One region of the Undibacterium sp. Ji49W genome, then DNA from elsewhere that is predicted to be linked to it. Evidence: riboswitches for the same ligand, from Rfam matches in the RefSeq annotation. Region 1 holds a riboswitch; the other holds the start of a gene.
What was found. Region 1 has a riboswitch for thiamine pyrophosphate ahead of ACO0LK_RS14030 (TonB-dependent siderophore receptor). Riboswitches for the same ligand answer to the same signal wherever they lie in the genome.
Positions count from the first base shown of each region.

Region 2: it holds a riboswitch for thiamine pyrophosphate, as region 1 does, so the genes downstream of both, thiC (phosphomethylpyrimidine synthase ThiC) here and ACO0LK_RS14030 (TonB-dependent siderophore receptor) in region 1, are expected to answer to the same signal.

Region 1 is NZ_JBMPOW010000010.1:78,599-90,827, reverse strand. It holds gene ACO0LK_RS14030 (TonB-dependent siderophore receptor) at 1-2,009, opposite strand, end outside; TPP riboswitch at 2,077-2,176, opposite strand; gene ACO0LK_RS14025 (hypothetical protein) at 2,368-2,886, shown strand; gene rarD (EamA family transporter RarD) at 2,960-3,856, opposite strand; gene ACO0LK_RS14015 (cobalamin-binding protein) at 3,962-4,882, opposite strand; gene panC (pantoate--beta-alanine ligase) at 4,882-5,721, opposite strand; gene ACO0LK_RS14005 (segregation and condensation protein A) at 5,799-6,656, opposite strand; gene ACO0LK_RS14000 (DUF3460 family protein) at 6,711-6,920, opposite strand; gene ACO0LK_RS13995 (TIGR00730 family Rossman fold protein) at 7,040-7,621, opposite strand; gene ACO0LK_RS13990 (TetR/AcrR family transcriptional regulator) at 7,630-8,301, opposite strand; gene ACO0LK_RS13985 (RDD family protein) at 8,364-8,882, opposite strand; gene ACO0LK_RS13980 (DUF3106 domain-containing protein) at 8,887-9,633, opposite strand; gene ACO0LK_RS13975 (DUF3619 family protein) at 9,636-10,052, opposite strand; gene ACO0LK_RS13970 (RNA polymerase sigma factor) at 10,049-10,621, opposite strand; gene ACO0LK_RS13965 (acetolactate synthase 3 catalytic subunit) at 11,164-12,229, shown strand, end outside.
Region 2 is NZ_JBMPOW010000001.1:7,786-20,014, reverse strand. It holds gene ACO0LK_RS00080 (UvrD-helicase domain-containing protein) at 1-948, opposite strand, end outside; gene dapA (4-hydroxy-tetrahydrodipicolinate synthase) at 1,309-2,256, shown strand; gene ACO0LK_RS00070 (hypothetical protein) at 2,320-3,054, shown strand; gene thiE (thiamine phosphate synthase) at 3,065-3,709, opposite strand; gene thiD (bifunctional hydroxymethylpyrimidine kinase/phosphomethylpyrimidine kinase) at 3,706-4,524, opposite strand; gene ACO0LK_RS00055 (thiazole synthase) at 4,546-5,337, opposite strand; partial or broken gene ACO0LK_RS00050 (endonuclease domain-containing protein) at 5,515-5,807, opposite strand; gene thiS (sulfur carrier protein ThiS) at 6,085-6,285, opposite strand; gene thiC (phosphomethylpyrimidine synthase ThiC) at 6,288-8,201, opposite strand; TPP riboswitch at 8,282-8,391, opposite strand; gene ACO0LK_RS00035 (valine--tRNA ligase) at 8,903-11,728, shown strand; gene ACO0LK_RS00030 (DUF2147 domain-containing protein) at 11,908-12,229, shown strand, end outside.

The DNA.
Region 1 (12,229 bases):
ATGTTAAAGCGCAGGGTCGTTGCCGTATTACCGATTTGTGTCGCATAGCGTGCGCCCAGATTGACGACATGGTAACCGGGTACCGTGACGCTATTGTCCGGACTGAAAACTTTGCTGCTGGCATATTGCCAGCTTGCATTGACATTCAAACCTTTGACTTCTGCTACTGCATAATCGGCATAAACAGTAGATTTGAAGCGTGGCACGTTCATGACACGTTTGTTGTCCAGGCTGCTGATGCCGGTGTTTTGCTGTTTGGCATCCAGCGCAGTCAGGCTGGCTCCCAGATTCAGTTGCGAAGTCAGCTTGCCTTGTGCAGACAGTTCCAGACCTGTATGCAGGGCTTCGCCATTGCTGACATAGGTATTGCTGCTATTGGTATATTCCAGCGGCTTCTTGATGCGGAAGATGGCTGCAGACAGACTCAGATCACGCTGCACATCTGCCTTCACACCGAATTCAATTTGTGTGGATTTGCCTGGGTTCAGCATTTTGTTTTCATTGCTGGTACCGAAAGGGGCGATGCCGCCATGTTCCTGCCCTTGAGCAAAACTGCCGTAGACAGAAACCTGTTGCACGGGTTTGAATACCAGCGCTGCCGTCGACAGAAACTTGTTCTGGTCATAGCCAGGATTATCAAACTGAGTGCGTGAAATATTCAGATGACGCAGACCCAGATGCAGTTTCAGATTGTCTTGCAGGCTGATGATGTCCTGTACAAAGGCAGACCATTCCTTGTCAGTACGACGCAGTAAAGCCGGGCCGGTTTTATTGGTGGATGGCGCTACTGCCACAGGGCGGAACAAATTGCTGCTGCCCGCATAGTCATACACATAGTCACCAAAATAATCTTTGCGCTGTGAATTGCTGAGGCCGACAGCCAGCTCATGCTGCATGCCGGCAAGGCTGAATTTACCATTCAATTGTGCGCGCGTACCCCACAGTGATTTGGATTCATTCACACTCTGGTAGTCATACACATCATAGTCACCATTTGCGCAATAGCCGGGGTAGAGATTTGCTGCGCCACAACCGTATGGGAAGGCTGTGTAATCATCGCGTTTGAATTCATGCTTGTTGGCAGACAGGCTGGCTTGCCAGTCCTTGTTGATCTGGTATTCAAAACGCAAGCCCAGATTGCTGTTGCGGGTATCCACAGGTCTGGCCCATGGCTGTGCATTCAGCATCAGGTCTGCCGGTACGCCACGGGGTAAATCCGTGCCATTGAATAATTGAAATCCTGGAACGGACAATTGCGATTTATGCTGATAATCTGCATCGATCTGCAACAGTGCCTGTGGTGTGATATGCCAGTCAAACGCAGCAGACACAAACTGGCGCTCACCATCCGCACCCTTGACGTATGAGCGCAAACGTTCGCCTGCCGCGTTGATACGGAAACCAAACTGGCGGTCGCTGGAATTGTCGCTGATATCTGCCGCGCCATACAGCGTGCCGCGTTCACTGATTTCCAGGCTGACCGAGCGCAATGGTGCGCTGGTCGGGCGTTTGGTCACATAGTTGATGATGCCACCCGGCGTGGCAAAGCCAGCCTGGAAACCGGCAATGCCCTTGAGTATTTCTATGCGTTCCTTGTTTTCCAGCGGGATGGCGGCATCACCTGGAATGGCAAAACCGTCCTTGCGATAGCTGGATGAATTATCCAGGGCAAAACCGCGTATCGAGAATTGTTCGGCATAGCCGATGGCGTTGTAGGCGTCATTCACGCTGGCATCGAATTTCATTGCATCCGTGGTCTGGCGCACGCGCAAATCCTGCATCTGACTGCTGGTCATCACATTCACCGAGAATGGTGTATCCACTAGAGCCGTTTCGATGAAGCCGGATGCCTTGCTGCGTTCTGCTTTGCCTTCGGAAGTCTTGTTGCCGGTGACTACGACTTCAGGCAGAGGCTTTTCTGTCGTCTGAGCCTCTGCATGGGGCAATAATACAAATGCCTGGGCAATGGAAAATGCCAGCAGGGCAGGGCGAAATGGGGTATCAGACATGGTTTGCTCTTTATTTGCGCTTTAATGCGTTGTGGATGACAGCGCGGGAGCAAACAAAGAAACGGACGGACGGGACTTTGCGCTTCCCTTCGCTGGCATTATCCAGATCAGGTAGAAGGGACTCTCTCACCCGGAAACATTTGCTTCCAGGACCCCTAGCGAAGCCCGTACTTTACCATGAAAGCGGCCACAAGATTTGTAACACAATTTGAATGTTGGTACGGCGCATGGCAAAACTTGGATATGATGTAAATAACATCATCACAGAATTGTTGAAACAGTTGCATGTACAATTTGCAAATAATACTTGTTCATGCAGCCTCTTATTCAAATTTAGCCACGTTAGTCTTATATGCCTATGTCCAATTTCCAGCGCTTGTTTTTAAGTTTTTGCCTGCTCAATGTCACGTCAGTTTTTGCGCAAGAAGGCGCATCGGCGCCGGAATACACACTGAAGCGCGAAGATGACTCAACTGGTTCGCGTATCCGGCAAAATGCAGTAACTGGTATTAGAGTGCCAATCAATAAGCCTTATGCCGAGTTGACTGGCGAGCAAAAAGCCAGGGTTCGTTCATTGTATGAACATCTGGATGAAGCGGATGAGCCACCGTATCCGCTAAAAGGCACCAAAGAAATTCTCAGGGCAATTTCGAATGCGCAGGATGTGCTTCATCTACAAGGGGATTTGTCGGTCTTCGTTGAAGTCAATGCGGACGGGACGCCGAATGCCGTTGGTGTGATGAAATCACCGGATGAACGGATGACAAACCTGGTAGCCACCGCATTGATACATGAACGATATAAGCCAGGTTTGTGCAAGGGAACACCATGCAAAATGCAATTTCCCTTGCGTATCAAATTAGGCATGACACATTGATTTCGCGCTTTTGCATGAGCGCTGTGCAATCTCTTTAATTGCGAGCCTGGGCAGCTCAGGTAGATTAGGTCGCTCAGGTAGCTTGTTTGCCCGTACTTTCAACTGACCTGAAGTTGCGCCAAAGACCCTCGCAAGAATACACAAGCAGCGCAGCCCAGATGGCAACAAAGCCGAGCATTCTGCTGGAGTCAAAAGGCTCGTGATACAACCATACGCCAAGCAGCAACTGCACCAGTGGTGACATGTACTGTAGCAACCCGAGCGTGGTCATGGGTATGCGGCGTGCACCGGCAGCAAACAACAGCAGTGGGATGGCGGTGATGGGGCCGCTGAGCAGGATCAGCATTTTGATATCGATATCACCGCTGATGAAGGCATTCTGGCCATGCATGCTCATCCAAATCAGGTAGCCAAGGGCAAACGGGAAGAGCAGGGCAGTTTCCAGTGACAAGCCTTCCAGCGCACCCAGGGACGAGGTTTTACGTAACAGGCCATAGGTACCAAAAGAAGCAGCCAGGATCAGGCCTATCCACGGCAAATGTCCTGCCTGCCAGGTCAGCCAGGCTACGCCACAGGCTGCCAGTGCAACCGACAGCCATTGCACAGGGCGCAGGCGTTCACGCAGCCAGACAGAGCCGATCAGGATATTCACCAGCGGTGTAATAAAGTAGCCAAGGCTGGCATCAATGATATGGCCATGGTTGACGGCCCAGATATACACAAACCAGTTGGCAGACAGCAGTAGCGCGCTGATGGCAAAACCAGCTATCAACCTGGGTTGGCGCACCGCCTCGCTGATCCATGACCATTGCTTACGCCAGGTCAGTACGCCAAGCAAAAACAGCAATGACCATACCATGCGGTTCAGCAGAATTTCCAGGGCAGGCACTTCATGCAGGGCTTTGAAATAGATGGGGAACAGGCCCCACAGCAAATAGGCGGAGCCTGCAAACAAGATACCTTTACGCATCGCTGCCAATCAAAATAAAAAGCCTGACGGAACAGGCGAGACCGCTATTATCGCCTTAAAGCAAAATGCCTGCTTCTGATGCGATTTTGCGTAGTTCTATTCGTCTTATTTTGATCTGGCTGTTGCCAGGTGCTTGCACAGTGCTTCGGTGCCATCCAGTATGCGCGGACCTGCGCGATTGAGCCAGTCACCTTTTACAGCGTAGAAATTATTCTTTTTGACGGCTGTCAGGATGGGAAACTGTCGCCAGTCGGCCAGCGCATCTGCATTCTCGCCTGTGGTCAGCATCATGTCGGGATTGGCTGCCAGCACGGCTTCGATGGTGATGGTGGAACTGAGTTCCTTTAATTTGCCAAACACATTTCTGCCACCGCACAGGCGTATGGCATCGGACACCATGTGATCATCATTGAGTGTCATCAATGGCCTGCGCACCATCTGATAAAACACGCTGACTGGCGTGGCAGAGGCGGGCAGGGCATAGGTTTTACGCAGATTGTCCAGGCGCTGGCGGAATTTCTGTGCCGCTGCCTGGCCTGTAGCATCGGTGCCTGCCAGGATTGCCAGCCGTTCTATCGACGTCGCCACCATTTCAAAATCATGCGGTTCGCTTTCAAAAACGGTGACGTTATTGCTGCGCAATTTGTTGGCCAGTATTTTGGCATTGCCGGTTCCCCAGATAATCACCAGATCGGGTTTCAGGGCCAGCAGGCGTTCCAGGTCCAGCGCGAAAATATTTCCTATTGAAGGCAGTTTTTTTGCAGCTTCAGGATAGTCACTGTAATCGGTGACGGCAACGATCTGCCTGGCCGCACCAGCTTCAAATAATAATTCGGTAATGTGCGGCGCCAGGCTGATGATGCGTTGTGCAGGTTTGGCCAATGTCACTTGGCGCTGCGCATCATCCAGTACCGTGATAGCAGCCTGGACTGTGCCTGTCGCACAGACACCGGCAAGTGACAGCGAGAGCATGCCGGCACTGCACAAGCGTTTCAGTGCCGGTTTTGCGGCTTGCAGTACGCGCATCAAATTTCCAGATTATCGATCAGGCGTGTGCCGCCCAGTTTGGCCGCTGCCACCACGACCAGTTGCGCATTTTGGGCAATGTCACCGGCAGATGGCGGTTGCAAATCAGCGCGCTTGCGGATGGAAATGTAATCCGGTTTCCAGTTGCGTGCAGCCAGTCTGGCCATGGCTTGACGTTCCAGCTCAAACATGTCGAGATGGCCGGCGCGTACTTCAGCAGCGACTTCATTCAGGGTCTGGTACAGGACTGGTGCTTCAGCGCGTTCTGTGGCTGACAGATACATATTGCGCGAAGACAGCGCCAGGCCATCGTCTGCGCGGTAAGTTTCTGCGGCAATGATTTCGGTTGGCAGGGCAAACTGCTTGCTCATATTACGCACGATCATCAACTGTTGATAATCCTTTTTGCCAAACACGGCAACCCGTGGCTGCACACACGAAAACAGCTTCAGTACCACGGTGGTGACGCCGGTAAAAAAGCCGGGACGGAATTCACCTTCCAGGATATTGCCCAGATCATCCGGTGGGCGCACGCGGTATTCTTGCGGTTCTGGATACAAATCTTTTTCAGTGGGTGCAAATAGTACATACACGCCTTCTTTTTCCAGCTTGTCTACGTCAGCCTGGAAGGTGCGCGGGTATTTGTCGAAATCTTCATTCGGACCAAACTGCAGGCGGTTGACGAAGATTGATGCGACGACTGGGTCGCCATGTTTTTTTGCCAGGCGCATCAGGGATAAATGCCCTTCATGCAGATTGCCCATGGTCGGTACAAATGCAGTACGCAATTGTCCGCTTAACTGGTCGCGCAACTCTTCAATGGAGGAAACGATTTTCATGGTGCAGCTCTATAGTAATAAATTGGTTGTGGTCGGTGCCAATGGATAAGGTGTCAAGACGTATCGTGATTTGTCAATCAGGCTGGCGAATAGGCCAGGCGCACATAAATCGGTGCAAAGGCTTCGGCCTGGGTAATTTCTATCAGCGTTTCCTTGGCCAGTTCAAGCAGGGCGACAAAATTGACGACCAGCACAGGCGCACCCCGGCTGGGGTCGAACAGGTCAGAGAATTCTACAAATTTGGCGGACTGCAGTTTGCGCAAAATGCCGGTCATGTGTTCGCGCACAGATAATTCTTCCCGGCTGATTTTATGATGTGCCACCAGCGTCGCCCGTTTCAGTACATCGGCCCAGGCGGACTGCAAATCGGCAATCTCTACATGCGGCCAGTGCAGGATCGTATTTTGTTCGACGAAAACCTGTGCATGCAAAAAGTCGCGCCCCAACTGTGGCACGGCATTCAGGTCATAGGCTGCCAGTTTCATTTGCTCATATTCAAGCAGGCGGCGTACCAGTTCGGCTCGTGGATCGTCGGCTTCATCGCTATCGGCACTTTTATTCGATGGTAGCAGCATGCGTGATTTGATTTCAATCAGCATAGCGGCCATCAGCAGGTATTCTGCGGCCAGTTCCAGATTGTGTTTGCGTATCTGATCTACATACTGCAGATATTGCAAGGTGACTTGCGCCATCGGAATATCGAGTATGTTGAAGTTTTGCTTGCGTATCAGATACAGCAGCAAATCCAGCGGGCCTTCAAATGCTTCCAGAAAAATTTCCAGTGCATCCGGCGGGATGTACAGATCGGTAGGAAGCTTGAATAGCGGTTCGCCATATAATTTGGCAAAGGCCAACCCATCGACAACATCAGGTGTGCTGTCAACGGCACCAACCAGTGGCAACTCGGTTGGCGGCAACGCATTGGTGGCTGTCACAGGCTTCTCTGTCTACAGGCTGATGTGGGCGATATCGGGTGGTATTGGGCGGTGTTAGCCCTTGTTTTGATAAACGTAAGCTTGCTGATTGATGCGTGATTCAAGCTGGCGCTTTTGGGTATCGAGGTCGACCGGTTTTTTATCCCACAGCAGGGCACGACCATCACGCTGGCTTTGTTCCAGCGCAGGGTTGGTTTTTTTCAGGTCTTTGATGAACTGAGTTGCTTCGGATTCGTATAACGGGAATTGCTTGGAAAATTTCATAATTTGAAATAAACACGAAAAGGTCGGGTAAAGTCGCATTTTACTCCGGTTTTGGCCGGAAAACGGCTTTTGCCTATGGAGTAAGCGTTCAGAACAGGCTGCAGATCATACCGGGCAGCTTACAGGTCTTTGACATCCAGCCATTTTTTGATATGGACAGGGCGATATTGGGTAAATTTTTGCAAAAGGCTGGCAGCATCACTGTCGATATACAACAAATCCAAGTGTGCTGCCCGCAGGAAGCCTTGTTCTACCGTATGCAGCAAGAAATCATGCAGCTTCTGGTAGAAACCATTGATATTGTATAAACCAACCGGTTTTTCATGAAAACCCAGTTGTGACCAGGTCAGCACTTCAAACAGTTCTTCGAAGGTACCTATGCCGCCCGGCATGGCAATAAAGGCATCTGACAGCTCTGCCATCATGGCCTTGCGTTCATGCATATTGCTGACGATATGCAAGTCAGTCAGGCCGGTATGGCCGACTTCCTTGTCCATCAATGCCTTGGGGATGACGCCTGTGACCTGTCCACCCAGGCGCAGCACCTCATCGGCAATGATGCCCATCAGGCCGACATTGCCACCGCCGTAGACCAGACGCAGTTGCTGGCTGACCAGTTGTGCCGCCAGTTGACGGGCACCAGCGGCATACTCCGTCGTGATGCCGGGCGAAGAGCCACAATAAACGCAGATTGCTTTCATACCTGATGTCATGCGGGATTCATCTTGCGCAGATAATCCTGCGACAATTTTTCAAATACATTCTTGGTTTCGCCACGCAGGTAAGGGCTGATCAATACGATCACCTGATAGCAGCCGCGCGCCAGCGAGTCAGACATGGTCTGCAATTCGGTGTACTTGCGCGGATTACGTACATATTCATACGACAGCCAGTAAGTGGCTACCACGACCATGTTGGTGGCCAGGGCATCGATATCCATATCACTGGCTTCAAACTCGCCATCCGTGCGCAAGCCGTTGCACAACTCGGTGGCAACCTTGATCTTGTGCGTCAGGATCTGCTTGAAATTCAGTTCCAGCTTGCGGTTTCTGGACAGCAGGTCATTGAGGTCGCGATAAAAAAAACGATACCGCCATACCAGTTCAAACGTCAGGTGCAGATAGGTCCAGATGTCCTGAATATTCGCCTTGCGGCCTTCAGGGAAGGACAGCTTCTTATTGATTTCCATTTCGAACTGGGTAAAGATGGAATTGACGATATCATCTTTGTTGCGAAAATGGTAATACAGATTGCCGGGGGAAATATTCATTTCCTCCGCAATGACTGTCGTAGTGATGTTCGGCTCACCGAATTCATTGAAAAGGCGCAGGGATAATTCCAGTATGCGTTCCCTGGTGCGACGAGGAGCTTTGTGTTGCATGTCATTCTTCTCGATAAATTATTTCATAAGAATAACATTGAAAAGCCAACATCAAAAGCAGATCAGGCGTCAGAACTCGCTTTGAGTTCATTTTCGGAAGGAATGTGGATCAATCGCGTCTTGGCAAGTTTGTCGTGCAGAAACTGTCCGTGTTTGTCCAGCCGTGCTGTCATGGCCCAGCCGACGACGCCGGCAGCGATGACCAGAACCATGGGCCATTCTTTCAGGCCCAGCTGATAATTCAGTGCCATGGCAGGCAAAAACCACATCCATGACAGGCAATAACGCACGATGGCTTTTACCAAGGGCAACTTGCCGCCATCCAGATCTACTGCCTTGATACGCCAGGTCTGCATTGCCAGAGTCTGGCCACTGCGGCACCAGCAAAAGACGAAATAGGCGCCAATGACCAGAAACAGCCAGCCCTGGCGCGCGTGACGTAATACCAGCGCATGCCGGCTTTGTGTCAGCACATCAAAAATCCAGTCAGAGACAAAAACAATGCCAAACAACAGCATTCCTTCATAGACCATGCAAATCAGGCGGCGACGTAATGGCGGGGCAGTAAGTTCAGAATTCACAGATTTATTTGGCAGGGCCCTGAGATGCAGCGGCGCTGGCAGGGGCAGCGTCTGTCACTGTCGCGGCAGATGCCGGGGCAGGTACGGCAGGTGAAATGGCAGGTAACGAAGCGCTGGCAGGCTGTACTGCCAACGGCGCAGCTACTGGCGGCGTGGTTTTGACTGCGGCAGCCGTAGCGGTAGTCCCTGTTGCTGCGGTAGCAGGTTTTGGGCCTATTTTGATGGGCGCCAGAATTTTTGGATTTTTCACCGCATCAGCCGGAAGATTGGTGACGCTTTTCTTTTTCTCGTTTTCCGAGGCGAGGCGTTTTTTCTCTTCTTCACTCAGTTGCTGGTATTGCTGCCACTGGGCAGACTTGTGTTCTGGCTTGAGCTGGTTGGATTTTGCAAAATTTTCGCGTGCGGCCATGCGTTGCTCTGGCGTCAGTTTGACCCAGCCGCGCATGCGTTCTTGCAACCTGGCTTGCTCATCCGGCTTCATGGTCGCATAGCGATTGGCGATTTCCAGCCATTTTTTCTTGCCCAGTTCGGACATTCTGTCCCATTCTGGGTTGAGCGGTGCCAATGCCAGCTTTTGCGCAGGGCTGAGTTCTACCCATAAAGGTTTGGCATAGCTGGAAGTTGCGAGGCCATTGGCTGGCTTGGCATTGGTTTGTGGCGCAGGCGCAGCGCTACCACCGGCAAAAGCCGGTGATAATGAGAAAAGTACAACAGACAGGCACAACAAATCTCGTATCAGGTGCAACGTCACGCCTATTCCTCCGTTTTGTTCAGATAGGCAGTGAATCCGGTATCAACATAAGCGGCTGGCGGCAATTCATCAACCAGGACGGCCGTGTCAATATCTGCCAGTTCATTGATGTTTTGCTGTTGTTCATATTCATAAATGCCTATCAGTCCAGCCACTAGTACCAGCAGTGGCAGGGCGATACCCAGCTTGCCCATCCAGGAACCAGGCCCCTGGAAGGAAAAACCGGAATTACCGGCCAATACGCCCTTAAATGCCAATACGGCAACAGGTGCTTCCTGTTTCTTGCGTGCCATGGCCATTTTGCGGGCCTGTGCTAACCTATCCAGAGTTGGCGCAGGGAGACTTTCGGCTGATTCATTCAGCGCCCGTCTTACCTTGTAAGCAAACTCAAGGTCTTTCGCTTCTTTTGAATAATTCATAGGTGTATTCCTTTAGCCTTTAGTGTGACGGCCAATGCGTGTGTTGCCCTGGAGCAGTGTGTTTTGACGCTGCCTTCTGAGCAACCCATTGCAGCGGCGGTCTCCGCTACATCCATGTCTTCCCAATAACGCATGAGGAAGGCTTCCCGTTGACGCGCAGGAAGCTTTTTTATTTCTTCGTCAATTATATTAAGAACTTGCTCACGTTCTATCTTGTCTGCACTGGATTCTGATGCTTCCGTGCCATCTTCTGCCGCATAGCTTTCCAATAAGTCAAAATTGTCATCATCCTGGTTATTGGCCGGGGTGATGCTGGAAAACAGGCTGACCCAGGTATTGCGCACTTTTTCCCTGCGGAAAAAATCCAGTATGGTGTTCTGGAGTATGCGCTGAAACAGCATGGGCAATTCTGCGGCAGGCTTGTCACCGTATTTTTCCGCGAGTTTGATCATTGCTTCCTGAACAATGTCTAAAGCAGATTCCTCATTGCGGACGGTGTACACGGCATGCTTGAAAGCACGACGCTCTACACCTTCCAAAAAGCTGGATAATTCTTTGTCTGTGGCCATCGTTGGCAGTTATGTTGCAGGTAGTTGCATTTGTTAAGCAGGCGCCAGTTCCTGATCTGATTGGACTTTTTTAGGAAGATGCCAGCGCTCAAAATTGCGCACATGCTAGCAAAAATACGCGTTTATGTCCTGTATTTCGTTGAAAATGGTTTTTCTGACAATCCTATTTATCCTGTTAACTTGCTTTTTACGGTGAATTTCCCTTGACCAAAATGCTGCAACACAGTACCGTGTGAGTCCGCTCCAAAATCTCGGAGCACAAAATGCTTGTCTGGAACAGCCCACAATGCTGACACCGACGAGTTCGCTTTAAGAAGCTGTTTGTTCTGACCCATGCCACAAGCGTGAGAAGTCTGTCGTTGTAAAGCCTTAATACTGATTGAACGAGTGCACTAAGCCTTGCCTGGTACCATATCCAACGGATGTGTAAAGGGGAATGTGACCGCACGTAAAGGGATCTCAGCTTTCCGGTATTTACATGTCGATTTCGCCAGGAAAGAACATCCGATCAATCTCCTATGGACCTTGAAAGGACACAATTTATGAGTTCAGAATTTACAGGCGCAGAGATACTTGTCAAGTGTCTGGCCGAAGAGGGTGTTGAGCACGTATTCGGATATCCGGGCGGTGCTGTACTCTATATCTATGATGCGATTTTCAATCAGGACAAGTTTCAACATATCCTGGTGCGTCACGAGCAGGCTGCGGTACACGCTGCCGATGCTTATTCCCGTTCCTCCAATAAAGTCGGCGTGGCTCTGGTCACTTCCGGACCTGGTGTTACCAATGCGGTGACTGGTCTGGCAACTGCTTATATGGATTCGATTCCCATGGTGATCATTTCAGGTCAGGTTCCCAGTGCCGTTATCGGCCAGGATGCCTTCCAGGAATGCGACACTGTTGGTATTACCCGTCCCTGCGTAAAGCATAACTTTTTGGTGAAAGACGTCAGAGACCTGGCCGAAACCGTCAAGAAGGCATTCTATATTGCGACGACAGGTCGTCCGGGCCCTGTGCTGGTGGATATCCCCAAAGATATCAGCATGCACAAAACTACCTACAGCTACCCTAAAGAAGTCGAAATGCGCTCTTACAAGCCAGTCGACAAAGGGCATGCAGGTCAAATTCGCAAGGCTGTGCAACTGCTGTTGCAGGCTGAACGTCCCATGATTTATACCGGTGGCGGCGTAATTCTCGCGCATGCAGCACCGGAACTGAATAAACTGGTCGATACACTCGGTTTTCCGTGCACCAATACCCTGATGGGTCTGGGCGCCTACCGTGCCAGCGATGAAAAATTCGTCGGCATGCCAGGCATGCATGGCACCTACGAAGCCAATATGGCCATGCAGCACTGTGACGTGCTGATCGCCATTGGTGCGCGTTTTGACGACCGTGTGATCGGCAACCCGAAACATTTCGCGTCACATCCGCGCAAGATCATTCATATTGATATTGATCCATCGTCGATTTCCAAGCGCGTCAAGGTTGATATTCCTATCGTGGGTAATGTCAAAGACGTGTTGCAGGAAATGCTGTCACAACTGAGTGCAGTGGAGACGCGTCCTGATCCCAAGGCGCTGGCCGCCTGGTGGAAGCAGGTCAATG
Region 2 (12,229 bases), on a different contig from region 1:
ACCGTGACCGGCATCGGTACGCAGATTCTTGCCAAGGCGTTTGCTATTGTGTTCGATAAGTACGTTAGCGCTGTCCAGGATATGACCATGCGAGCGATAATTCTGTTCCAGCTTGATCAGGTTCTGCACCTGAAATTCACGCTCAAAAGCCGACATATTACCGACGTTGGCACCACGGAAGGCATAGATACTCTGGTCGTCATCTCCCACGGCAAACACGGCACCGCCTTTCTTGGTACCCTCACCTGCCATCAGCTTCAGCCACTTGTATTGCAGGTCATTGGTGTCCTGAAACTCATCAACGAGGATGTGACGGAACCTGTCCTGATAATGTTCACGCAGCGGCTGGTTGCGGCTCAATAATTCATAAGTGCGCAACAGCAATTCAGCAAAATCGACCACACCATCACGCTGGCACTGGGCATCATACAAATCGTACAGGCCAACCAGTTTGCGATTGAAATCATCATAAGCATCGACCTGGGCGGCACGCAAACCCTGATCCTTGGCACCATTGATGAAATACATCAGAGTCTTGGGCGGGAATTTTTCATCATCGATATTGTTCGCCTTCAGCAAACGCTTGATGAAGGATAACTGGTCACCAGAATCCAGAATCTGAAAGGTCGACGGCAAACCGGCATCGCGGTGATGGGCACGCAAGAGGCGATTGCACAGGCCATGGAAAGTACCTATCCACATACCGCGTGTATTAATCGGCAACATGGCAGACAGGCGCGTCAACATTTCCTTGGCGGCCTTATTGGTAAAGGTCACCGCCAAGATTCCCCCGGGCGAAACCTGACCAGTCTGTATCAGCCAGGCTATCCTGGTCGTCAGCACACGTGTCTTGCCTGAGCCGGCACCAGCCAAAATCAGGGCAGACTGCGCCGGCAGGGTCACGGCAGCCAGTTGTTCGGGATTTAAGTTGTGGAGTAAATTTTGCATAGACAGATTATACGGGACTATGCCACCTGCGCTTTATGCGCCCCCTGGACTTGCTGAAAATTGTTGCTGGATGAAAGTGCAAGCGGCTTGACAGGTTTAGCCCATCCGCTGATAATCGTTTCAATCGCAATCTCGCTTTCATTCTCATTTTCATTATGCAAACTCAAGTCAAAGATCAATTACACGCACAAGGCAACACTGCTTTGTGTATGGTCTTTGCCAAAGCCAAGAAACAGACGCTCATCTGACCGGGGCGTGCTGTCCCGTCAGGTGAGCTGACAGGATGGCAAAACGGTTTTCTTCCCTTGTGCTATGCGTCAACTCCCTGCGGGTCTTTAACCGGTCCACAGGAGAACAGGCATGTCCAGCAACATAAGTACCCTTAGCAATACCCCGATTCAAGCAATGCATACTCAGCAGGCCAGGCGCAAGGATTTTTCCGGCATCTGGGTCGCACTGGTCACGCCATTTTGCGATGATACAGACGCAGAAGTGGATTTCCCTGCGTTGCAGGCACTGGCCAGCAAGCTGATCGCTGAGGGTGTAACTGGCCTGGTGATCTGCGGCTCTACTGGCGAGGCAGCCGCCCTTAATCCGGAAGAACAATTGCAGGTACTGGATGCAGTGCTGGCGGTGGTTCCGGCACATCAGGTCATCATGGGTTTGAGCGGCAACCACATGCAGCAAGTCTTGCACAGACTGGCATCAGTGGTACAACGACAGCTTGCTGGCATACTGGTCACACCACCGTACTATATAAGGCCATCGCAGGCTGGTATCGTGCAGTACTTCAACGAAATCGCCAATGCTTCGACCGTGCCAGTGCTGCTTTATAACATCCCTTACCGCACCGGTGTGAATATGGAACTGACTACCTTGCAACAACTGGCCCGGCATCCTAACATCGTCGGCATCAAGGATTGTGGTGGCAATCTTCAAGCCACCATGCAACTCATTATGGATGGAGATATCCAGGTGCTTACAGGGGAAGATCATCAGTTGCTTTCTACACTGTGCCTGGGAGGTGCGGGCGGCATACTGGCATCGGCACATTTGCGTCCAGATCTGTTCCTGCGCTTGCAGGCACATGTCAATGCAGGTGAGCTTGAGCAGGCACGGGCAATTTTCTACCGTTTGCTACCAGTCATGCAGGCGCTGTTTGAAGAGCCCAACCCTGCACCTCTGAAAGCAGCACTGGCGGCATCAGGCATCATGCAAGCCTGCCTGCGTGCGCCCATGCAGGCAGCAAGTGCAGATACTGCGGGCAAGCTATTGCATGCGATGGCACAACTCGACATCATTGAATAGACCATTGCCCAGCCCGACGAAGCACGGGATAATGCGGCTTCAATTATCTGTCTCTGAATAATGATGCTACGTCTGAATCCTGTGCTTCCTCTGTTTCCTTTGTTGGCTGCGGCCATGATTTTTCATAGTGCGCCCGTGGCTGCGATGACCATGCTAAGGTCAAACGACACCTTGGTTTTATATGGCAAGGTGGAAGCGGATGATGCGCAACGCTTCCGTCGCAATCTGTCTGGCGGTGAGGTGCACAATGTCGTGCTGACCGAAAGCCAGGGCGGTGACCTGAATGCAGCCTATGGCATCGCCCAGTTAATCAGCGGCAGAAAAATCAATACCGCAGTGCAGGGTAATTGCTTTTCTTCCTGCGCAGTCATGTTCATGGCAGGCAAAGAGCGACGCATGCTCGCCAGCAAGGACCTGGCACGTACCAATCTTGGCTTTCACGGCCCTCACAACAAGGAAACCCGTGAAGTCAGTACTGAAGCCATCCCCAAATTGCGTGAATGGTTATTGAAAGCCACAGATGGCAAGTTCCCTGAAACATTGCTGGATCAGGCCATGTATATCAAAAGTGCCAGCGACATGATGTTCTTCTACTACCCGGGCACCAACAAAAAGAAAGGCAATATCCGCTTTTGCACGGAAGGTACGCTAGCCAACCCGCGCAAATGTGAGACCATAGAAGGCCACGACATCGTCAGCGTAGGCATACTGACCACCGCAGAGTTATTAAAGGTCGAAGACCTGGAGCCGCAAGCGGCAGTGCCCGTCAGCAAAGAAACCGGGGGCGAAACCAAATAAACCCCACCTTTCAGGGCTTACTTGCGGCAAACAACTCTGTCAATGCACGCGCAGCCTGTTGTGGCTGTTCTGCCATATACACACTGCTGATCACCGCCACCATGTCAGCTCCCTGCGCAAGCAGTGGCTGGCAGTTTTCCAGTGTCATGCCGCCGATGACGACATTCGGCACATCAAATTCCCTGACCGCCTCGGCCACTATGCTGGCTGGTGTCGTCACGGCATATTTCTTGATGCGTGAAGGATAGAAGCCTCCGAAGGCAATATAGCTGGCGCCACCTTTGGTCGCAGTGCGTGCCAGTTCCAGATCACCATAACAGGATGCGCCCAGAATTTTATCTGCTCCCAGCTTTATTCTTGCATCAGCGACCGACATATCGGTACCGCCTACATGCAATCCATCCGCATCAATATCAAGACAGAGTTGCAGATGATCATTGACGATAAAGGGTTTATTGAAACGACGACAGAGTTCCTGCAATGCCAGGGCCTGGGTCTTGCGTAATTCAGGACTGGCAGTCTTGTGACGGTATTGCACGATATTCACGCCGCCCTGCAATGCCTGTTCGGTGACAGCCACGAGCCGGGCTGTATCATCCCAGTCAGGGGTAACGATATATAAACCACTGAGTTGATTCTTACTGAATTTAGTCATGACTTCTTCCTTGTATTCGACACTGACTGACGCGCAGGAATGAGCTGCCCGGCGGCAATCGCGTATGCATGTTGCAAGCTTTGTTGCGTATAGCTTTGCGCCTTTTGCAGTGCTTCAGGCAAGCCTGCACCAGTTGCCAGTTGCCCGGCAATTGCTGATGCCAGCGTACAGCCACTACCGTGAAATTCACCCGGCAAACGCGGCCACAGCCATTCCTGCGCGGTCTGCCATTGTCCATGCTGGAACCAGATATTTTTTACCTGGGCTTCTGTTGCATGTCCACCTTTCAACAAGACATCCGCCTCACAGGTTTGCATCAGGGTTTCTACCTGCGCCTGTATATCTATAGGCTGTGGTGACAAACGTTTCAGTTCAGGTAAATTCGGTGTGATCAGCGTCGCTACCTTTAGTAAAGGCTGTATAGCCTCTAGCGCATCATCCAGCGACAGACTGTCGCCATGACCACTACCCAACACAGGGTCAACGATGATTTGCAAATCAGGCTGTTGCAGTTTCATCTTCTGGATAAAACTGGCAATCGCCGTTGCATTCTTTTTATGCGCGACGATGCCCAGCTTGACGACCTTGACCGGTATCTTGGCTATCAGAGTCATCGCCTGCTGCAAGATAATTTGCACATCGACAGCATGCACCGCATAGGCATGGTCATTGTCCTGCACCGTCAGTGCGGTAATCACCGGCAAGGCATGCGCACCCTGTGCTGCGATCGCTTCGATATCTGCCTGTATGCCGGCACCACCACTAGGGTCATGCCCGGCAAACACCAGCACACAGGGACGTGTAGTTGTTTTCATCAAACGATCATCAAACGGATATCAGACAATGCGGCCAGCCATGGGGGAAGACGGTGAAGCTGCAAACTTGCGTGGCATACGTCCTGCCAGAAATGCCTCATGCCCAGCTTCCACCGCCAGCCCCATGGCACGCGCCATGCGGACCGGGTCTTTGGCACCAGCAATCGCGGTATTCATCAATACGCCATCGCAACCCAGTTCCATCGCTATCGCAGCATCAGATGCCGTGCCAACACCGGCATCCACAAGTACAGGCACTTTGGACTGTTCGATAATCAGTGACAGATTCCAGGGATTCAAAATACCCATGCCTGAACCTATCAATGAGGCCAGCGGCATGACGGCGACGCAACCTATGTCTTCCAGCATGCGCGCCTGTATTGGGTCATCGCTGCAATACACCATGACATCGAAACCATCCTGGACAAGTGTCCTGGCGGCCTTCAGAGTCTCCGGCATATTCGGAAAAAGAGTTTTCTCATCACCCAATACTTCCAACTTGCACAGCTTGTGTCCACCCAATAACTCACGCCCCAACTGCAGGGTATAGACAGCATCTTCTGCGTTATAACAACCGGCAGAGTTGGGCAGTATGGTGTATTTGCTGGGTGGCACGACATCCAGCAAGCTGGGAGCATTCGGGTCTTGCCCTATATTGACGCGGCGTATCGCTACCGTGATGATCTCGGCACCGCTGGCTTCTGTCGCCAGCCGGGTTTGTTCAAGGTCTTTGTATTTACCACTGCCAACCAGCAGGCGCGAGCGGTAGGTTTTGCCAGCTATGGTCAAGCCTTGATTGTTTTCTGTTTGCATTGTTGTTTCCAAAAAAATTTTGATCCTGTTTGGCTGTTTGACTCCTTCCCCTTCAAGGGGAAGGTTGGGATGGGGATGGGTTTCTTAAGCAAACTTAAGTATCGCCTGATCAACCGAACCCCATCCCCACCCTAGCCCTCCCCTTGAAGGGGAGGGAATATCCTCAGTTTTTTAAGGCTACGCTTTGTTCACATGTCGCCAAATTTCTTCCATCACAGCATTAGTCTCACTCAATACCTGATTATTCCAAAAGCGTAAGACATTAAAACTGCCTTCTTCAGCACTTCAGTCCTGTGCATGTCATACGCCTGCGCCTCAGCATGCTGTCCGCCATCGACTTCAATTACCAGAAGCTTTTCCAGACATACAAAATCCAGTACGAAATGCTGAAATGGATATTGCCGTCTGAACTTGACACCAAGTTGTTCGCCACGTAAACCTTGCCACAATTTCTTCTCGGCATCGGTCATGTTTTTACGCAAGACTTTTGCTGTTTTGATCAAGGTTTCGCTGGGTGCGTTTTTCATATTCAAGATTGACTAAGATCAACTATATCCCCTCCCCTTCAAGGGGAGGGTTAGGGTGGGGATGGGGTTCCATCACAAATAATGCAAGGATTTTACGACCGAAACCCATCCCCATCCCAACCATCCACCGCGCCGCTTGCAAGCGGCTTAGAAATTTGTGACGCAAAGCATGCTTTGCGAATTTCCACAAATATCTCCTTCAAGGGGAGGGAGCTTAACCTCAACCTCCACCAATCGCCCTCACCACATCAACCTTGTCATCGACTCGCAACTGATACTCCGCCCACTGCGACCGCGGAATAATCTGCCGATTCACCGCCACCGCAATCGTCTGTTGCGACAGATTCAGTTCGGCAATCAAATCCGCCAGCAGTGCGCTCGCCAGTTGCCGCTTTTCTCCGTTGAGTTGTATGTCCACCATGACTATTGCTTCTTGTAGATTTCCGCACCGGATTTGATGAATTCGACAGCTTTGACTTCCATACCCTGCTTCAGCGCCTGTATCTCACTGATGCCCTGCGCATTGGCGTAGTCGCGTACTTCCTGCGTGATCTTCATGGAACAGAAATGCGGGCCGCACATGGAGCAGAAATGGGCGACCTTGGCAGAATCCTTGGGCAGGGTTTCATCATGGAATTCCCGCGCCTTGTCAGGGTCAAGGCCGATGTTGAACTGGTCTTCCCAGCGGAATTCAAAGCGTGCTTTGGATAAGGCATTGTCGCGTATCTGTGCGCCTGGATGGCCTTTTGCCAGGTCGGCTGCATGGGCAGCAATCTTGTAAGTGATGATGCCATCCTTGACATCGACCTTGTTGGGTAAACCCAGATGTTCTTTCGGTGTCACATAGCACAGCATGGCCGTGCCATACCAGCCGATTTGTGCGGCACCGATGCCGGAGGTGATGTGGTCGTAACCTGGTGCGATGTCCGTCGTCAATGGGCCTAACGTATAAAAAGGCGCTTCATGGCATTGCTCAAGTTGCAGGTCCATGTTTTCTTTGATGAGGTGCATGGGCACATGGCCAGGGCCTTCTATCATGACTTGCACATCATGCTTCCAGGCGATCTGTGTCAGCTCGCCCAGGGTTTTCAGTTCACCCAACTGCGCTTCATCATTGGCATCGTAGATGGAACCAGGACGCAGGCCATCACCGAGGCTGAAGGACACATCGTAGGCTTTCATGATGTCGCAGATGTCTTCGAAATGCTCATACAGAAAGCTTTCCTTATGGTGGGCCAGACACCATTTCGCCATGATGGAACCACCACGTGACACGATACCGGTCAGGCGCTTGGCCGTCATCGGTACATATTGCAGGCGCACGCCAGCATGGATGGTGAAATAGTCGACGCCCTGCTCGGCTTGTTCGATAAGCGTGTCGCGGAAAATTTCCCACGTCAGGTCTTCTGCCTTGCCATTCACTTTTTCAAGTGCCTGATAGATGGGCACGGTACCGATAGGCACAGGTGAATTGCGGATGATCCATTCACGGGTTTCGTGTATGTGTTTGCCAGTCGACAAATCCATGACATTGTCACCGCCCCAGCGTATCGCCCAGGTCATTTTTTCGACTTCTTCACCGATGGAAGATGTCACTGCGGAATTGCCGATATTGGCATTGATTTTGACCAAAAAATTACGGCCTATGATCATCGGCTCAATTTCTGGATGATTGATATTGGCAGGAATAATGGCACGGCCACGGGCTATTTCTGAACGCACAAATTCTGGCGTGATTTCTTCTGGTATAGCAGCACCAAAAGACTGGCCTGGATGCTGGCGTCCCATCACTTCTGCCAGTTTGTTACCCATGGGGCCAGAGGCTTTCAGGTTTTCCAGATATTCTTTTCTGCGCAGGTTTTCGCGGATAGCGACAAATTCCATTTCCGGCGTGATGATGCCCTGGCGTGCATAATGCATTTGGGAGACATTTTTGCCTGCGAGCGCACGACGTGGTAAGCGTTTCAGGTTGAAGCGCAGTTCGGCCAACTTTGGATCATTCAGGCGGGCGATGCCGTATTCGGACGTGGGGCCTGCAAGTTCCTCTGTGTCATTGCGCTCGGCTATCCATGCACCGCGTACGGATGCCAGGCCAGAACGGATATCGATTTTAACTGCGGGGTCGGTATAAGGGCCGGACGTGTCGTACACATAGATAGGCGGATTTTTTTCCGAGCCAAACATGGCAGGCGTATCCGACTGGCTGATCTCGCGCATGGGTACGCGGATATCCGGGCGGCTGCCCTGAACATAGGTCTTGCGGGAATTCGGCAGTGGCTGAATGGCTGCCTCGTCCACAGTGGCGGTAGCGGACAAGAATTGCGGGTTGGCGTTCATTTTGGCTCCTTTGCTTTGTTGGCATGGAGCCAGCAAAGGAGTTTCCAAAGTCAGGATGCGCACGCTGATGGCAGGTGGCAAAAAGTCTTCGGCAGCTTCCCTTCGCTGGCATTATCCAGATCAGGTTCGAGGGTATTTCTCACCCGACATCACAATTCATAGTGTGATGACAGGACCCCTAGCATTTTTTCTTCGCGCTTTACATTCAAGGCGACGACGAAGCCGGATTATACGACTTTTGTTTTTTCGTGTGCTGCTTATTTTTATTCATGCGCAAAACCGCAGCCTGGCTCTCACTCATTCAAATGATTTACTGAACTGGACAGTACAAAAATCTCAGCGATGGTTTTTGGTCTTTCCCATAGGAACTTCGCCCTAAAGCTGCTTTCCGCTCGTGTGAGGAAGCGTGAGGAAGCGTGACAAATTCAGGGAAAAGCCAGACTTGCCACCATGTACGCCTGAAAGCGGGGCTACCAAGATAGACAATGGAGGAGACAATGAAGGATTCATTGCAATCTGTTGCGTCATAGCAAATCGAATAACAAGAGGCATTGCCACGCTGCATGAAACTGAAGTATTACCCTTGTATAGCAAAATATCAAAATACTTATCTTTTAAATAATTTTACTTGCAGTAAAACCCAAACTTCTGCAGCCGCCTCATTTATAATCAAAGGTTTAGCAATCACCGCAGATCATATTATGGAATTAGCCAAGTCTTTTGAGCCCGCAGAAATCGAACAATCCTGGCGTGGTGAGTGGGAAAAACGTGGATATTTTGCCGCCACCCTGGATGAAGGCAAACCCTCATTCTCCATACAACTGCCACCGCCGAATGTGACAGGTACCCTGCACATGGGCCATGCCTTCAACCAGACCATCATGGATGGGCTGACCCGCTACTACCGCATGCGTGGCCACAATACAGCCTGGGTGCCAGGTACTGACCATGCTGGCATCGCTACGCAAATCGTGGTGGAACGCCAGTTGGATGCACAAAAGATTTCGCGCCATGATCTGGGTCGTGAAAAATTCCTGGAAAAAGTCTGGGAATGGAAAGAAAAGTCTGGTTCCACCATTACTGGCCAGATGCGCCGCATGGGTGCGTCAGCCGACTGGGATCGCGAATACTTCACGATGGATGCCGAACGCTCCAAAATCGTGACTGATGTCTTCGTCAAACTGGTAGAACAAGGCCTGATCTATCGCGGCAAACGCCTGGTCAACTGGGATCCGGTATTGGGCACTGCTGTGTCTGATCTGGAAGTGGTGTCGGAAGAAGAAGATGGCTCAATGTGGCACATCCGTTATCCGTTTGTTGATGGTTCCGGCCACCTGACGGTAGCGACAACCCGCCCTGAAACCCTACTGGGTGACGTGGCCGTGGCGGTTGACCCTACGGATGAACGTTACATCCACCTGGTTGGCAAGATGCTCAAACTGCCACTGACGGACCGTGAAATCCCGGTAATAGCCGACAGCTATGTCGATAAGGAATTTGGCACTGGCTGCGTAAAGATCACACCTGCGCACGACTTTAACGATTACGCCGTTGGTCAGCGTCACAACCTTGAAAAAATCAGCATCCTGACTCTGGATGCCAAGATCAATGAAAACGGCCCGGCCCAATATCAAGGCATGGACCGTTTCGTCGCCCGCAAGCAAATCGTTGCTGACCTCGATACACAAGGCTTGCTGGAATCAGTCAAACCGCACAAGCTGATGGTGCCACGTGGTGACCGTACCAATGTGGTCATCGAACCCATGCTGACTGACCAGTGGTTCATGGCCATGAGCAAGCCGGCACCGGAAGGTACACACTTCCCTGGCAAATCCATCGCTGAAGTGGCGCTGGAAAAAGTCGCTGATGGTGAAATCAAATTCATCCCGGAAAACTGGACGACGACTTACAACCAGTGGCTGAACAACATCCAGGACTGGTGTATTTCTCGCCAGTTGTGGTGGGGCCATCAAATCCCGGCCTGGTATGGCGACAATGGCGAAATCTTTGTTGCGCATGATGAAGCCGGTGCACAAGCCAAGGCGGCTGCCGCTGGCTACACTGGCGCATTGAAGCGTGATGATGATGTGCTGGATACCTGGTTCTCGTCTGCGCTGGTGCCTTTTTCGACCATGGGCTGGCCGGAAGAAACACCGGACATCAAACAGTTCCTGCCATCCTCGGTACTGGTGACAGGCTTTGACATTATTTTCTTCTGGGTAGCGCGCATGGTCATGATGACCACACACTTCACTGGCAAGGTACCGTTCAATACCGTCTATGTACATGGTCTGGTACGCGATTCCAGCGGCCAGAAAATGTCCAAGTCCAAGGGCAATACCCTCGACCCTATCGACCTCATTGATGGTATCAGCGTTGATGAACTGGTCGCCAAGCGTACTGCCGGTTTGATGAACCCCAAACAGGCAGCCAGCATAGAAAAAGCCACACGCAAGGAATTTGCCGATGGCATCCCGGCCTATGGTACCGACGCTTTGCGCTTCACCATGGCCAGCTATGCATCGCTGGGCCGCAATATCAATTTCGATCTTGGTCGCTGTGAAGGCTATCGCAACTTCTGCAATAAATTGTGGAACGCGACCCGCTTTGTCCTGATGAATACCGAAGACAAGGATTGCGGTTTTGGTGCAGATGTCACCGCAGCGGATCTGGAATATTCGCAAGCTGACAAATGGATCATCTCTACCCTGCAACGTGCAGAGGCAGAGATAGAAAAAGGTTTTGCTGACTACCGTTTCGACAATATCGCATCAGCCATCTACAAGTTTGTCTGGGATGAATATTGCGACTGGTATCTGGAAGTTGCCAAGGTTCAGGTACAGCAAGGTAATGAAGCGCAGCAACGCGCCACACGCCGCACTTTATTGCGCGTGCTGGAAGTGATCTTGCGTCTGGCTCACCCTGTGATTCCTTTTGTCACCGAAGCTCTGTGGCAAACAGTGGCACCACTGGCAGGCAAGACCTTGAACCCGGCTGGCGACAGCATCATGATCCAGCCTTACCCGCTGTTCGTGGCAGAAAACGTCGATACTGCAGCAGAGGCCTGGATGCAGGCACTGAAAGCCATGACCGACGCCTGCCGTAACCTGCGCGGTGAAATGCAATTGTCCCCTGCCAAGCGCGTGCCACTGTTGTTGCAGGCCGCGAACGCAGAAGACAAGGCCCGCCTGCAATCTTTTGCACCGTACCTGGAAGCACTGGCGAAACTGTCTGAGGTCAGTGTGGTGGATGCCTTACCTGAATCACCGGCACCGGTATCCGTCGTTGGCGAATCGAAACTGATGCTGAAGGTGGAAATCGACGTAGCAGCAGAACGTGCACGTATCAGCAAGGAAGTCGCCCGCCTGGAAGGCGAAATTGCCAAGCTGGAGACCAAACTGGGTAACGAAGGCTTTGTCGCCAAGGCACCTGCGCAGGTTATCGCGGTTGAAAGAGAGCGTCTGGCGAATTTCAAAGCAACCCTGCAAAAACTGCTGGAACAGCTGGGTAAGCTGCCACCAGCGTAAGATGTTGCAATACCGTGGGTTAAAGTAGGTACTCTAAAAATATTGTACGTGGTGAAAATTTTGCCACGTACAATCAAATCACATAAATCAGAGACCTCAGTTTTTCTTTTGGAGACAGCATGAAAAAAACAGTTCCATTCGCAATATCAGTATTATCCGCAGTCATTGCTTTCGCAGGCATGCCCCTGCTGGCACAGGCAGAAGAAAGCCCGGTTGGTCTGTGGAAGAGCATAGACGACAAATCAGGTAAGCCCAAGGCGTTGATACGCATTACTGAAACCGGGGGCGAATTGCAGGGCAAGATAGAAAAGTTGTTTCTGGAAGCAGATGCGCCTGAAAAGAATCCGAAATGCGACAAATGCGAAGGTGCCAACAAGGACCAGCCCATCGTCGGCATGACCATCCTGTCCGGTCTGAAAAAAGATGGTGACGAATATAGCGGCGGCAAGATACTTGACCCGGGCAACGGCAAGCTATACAGCAGCAAACTCAGTGTCATTG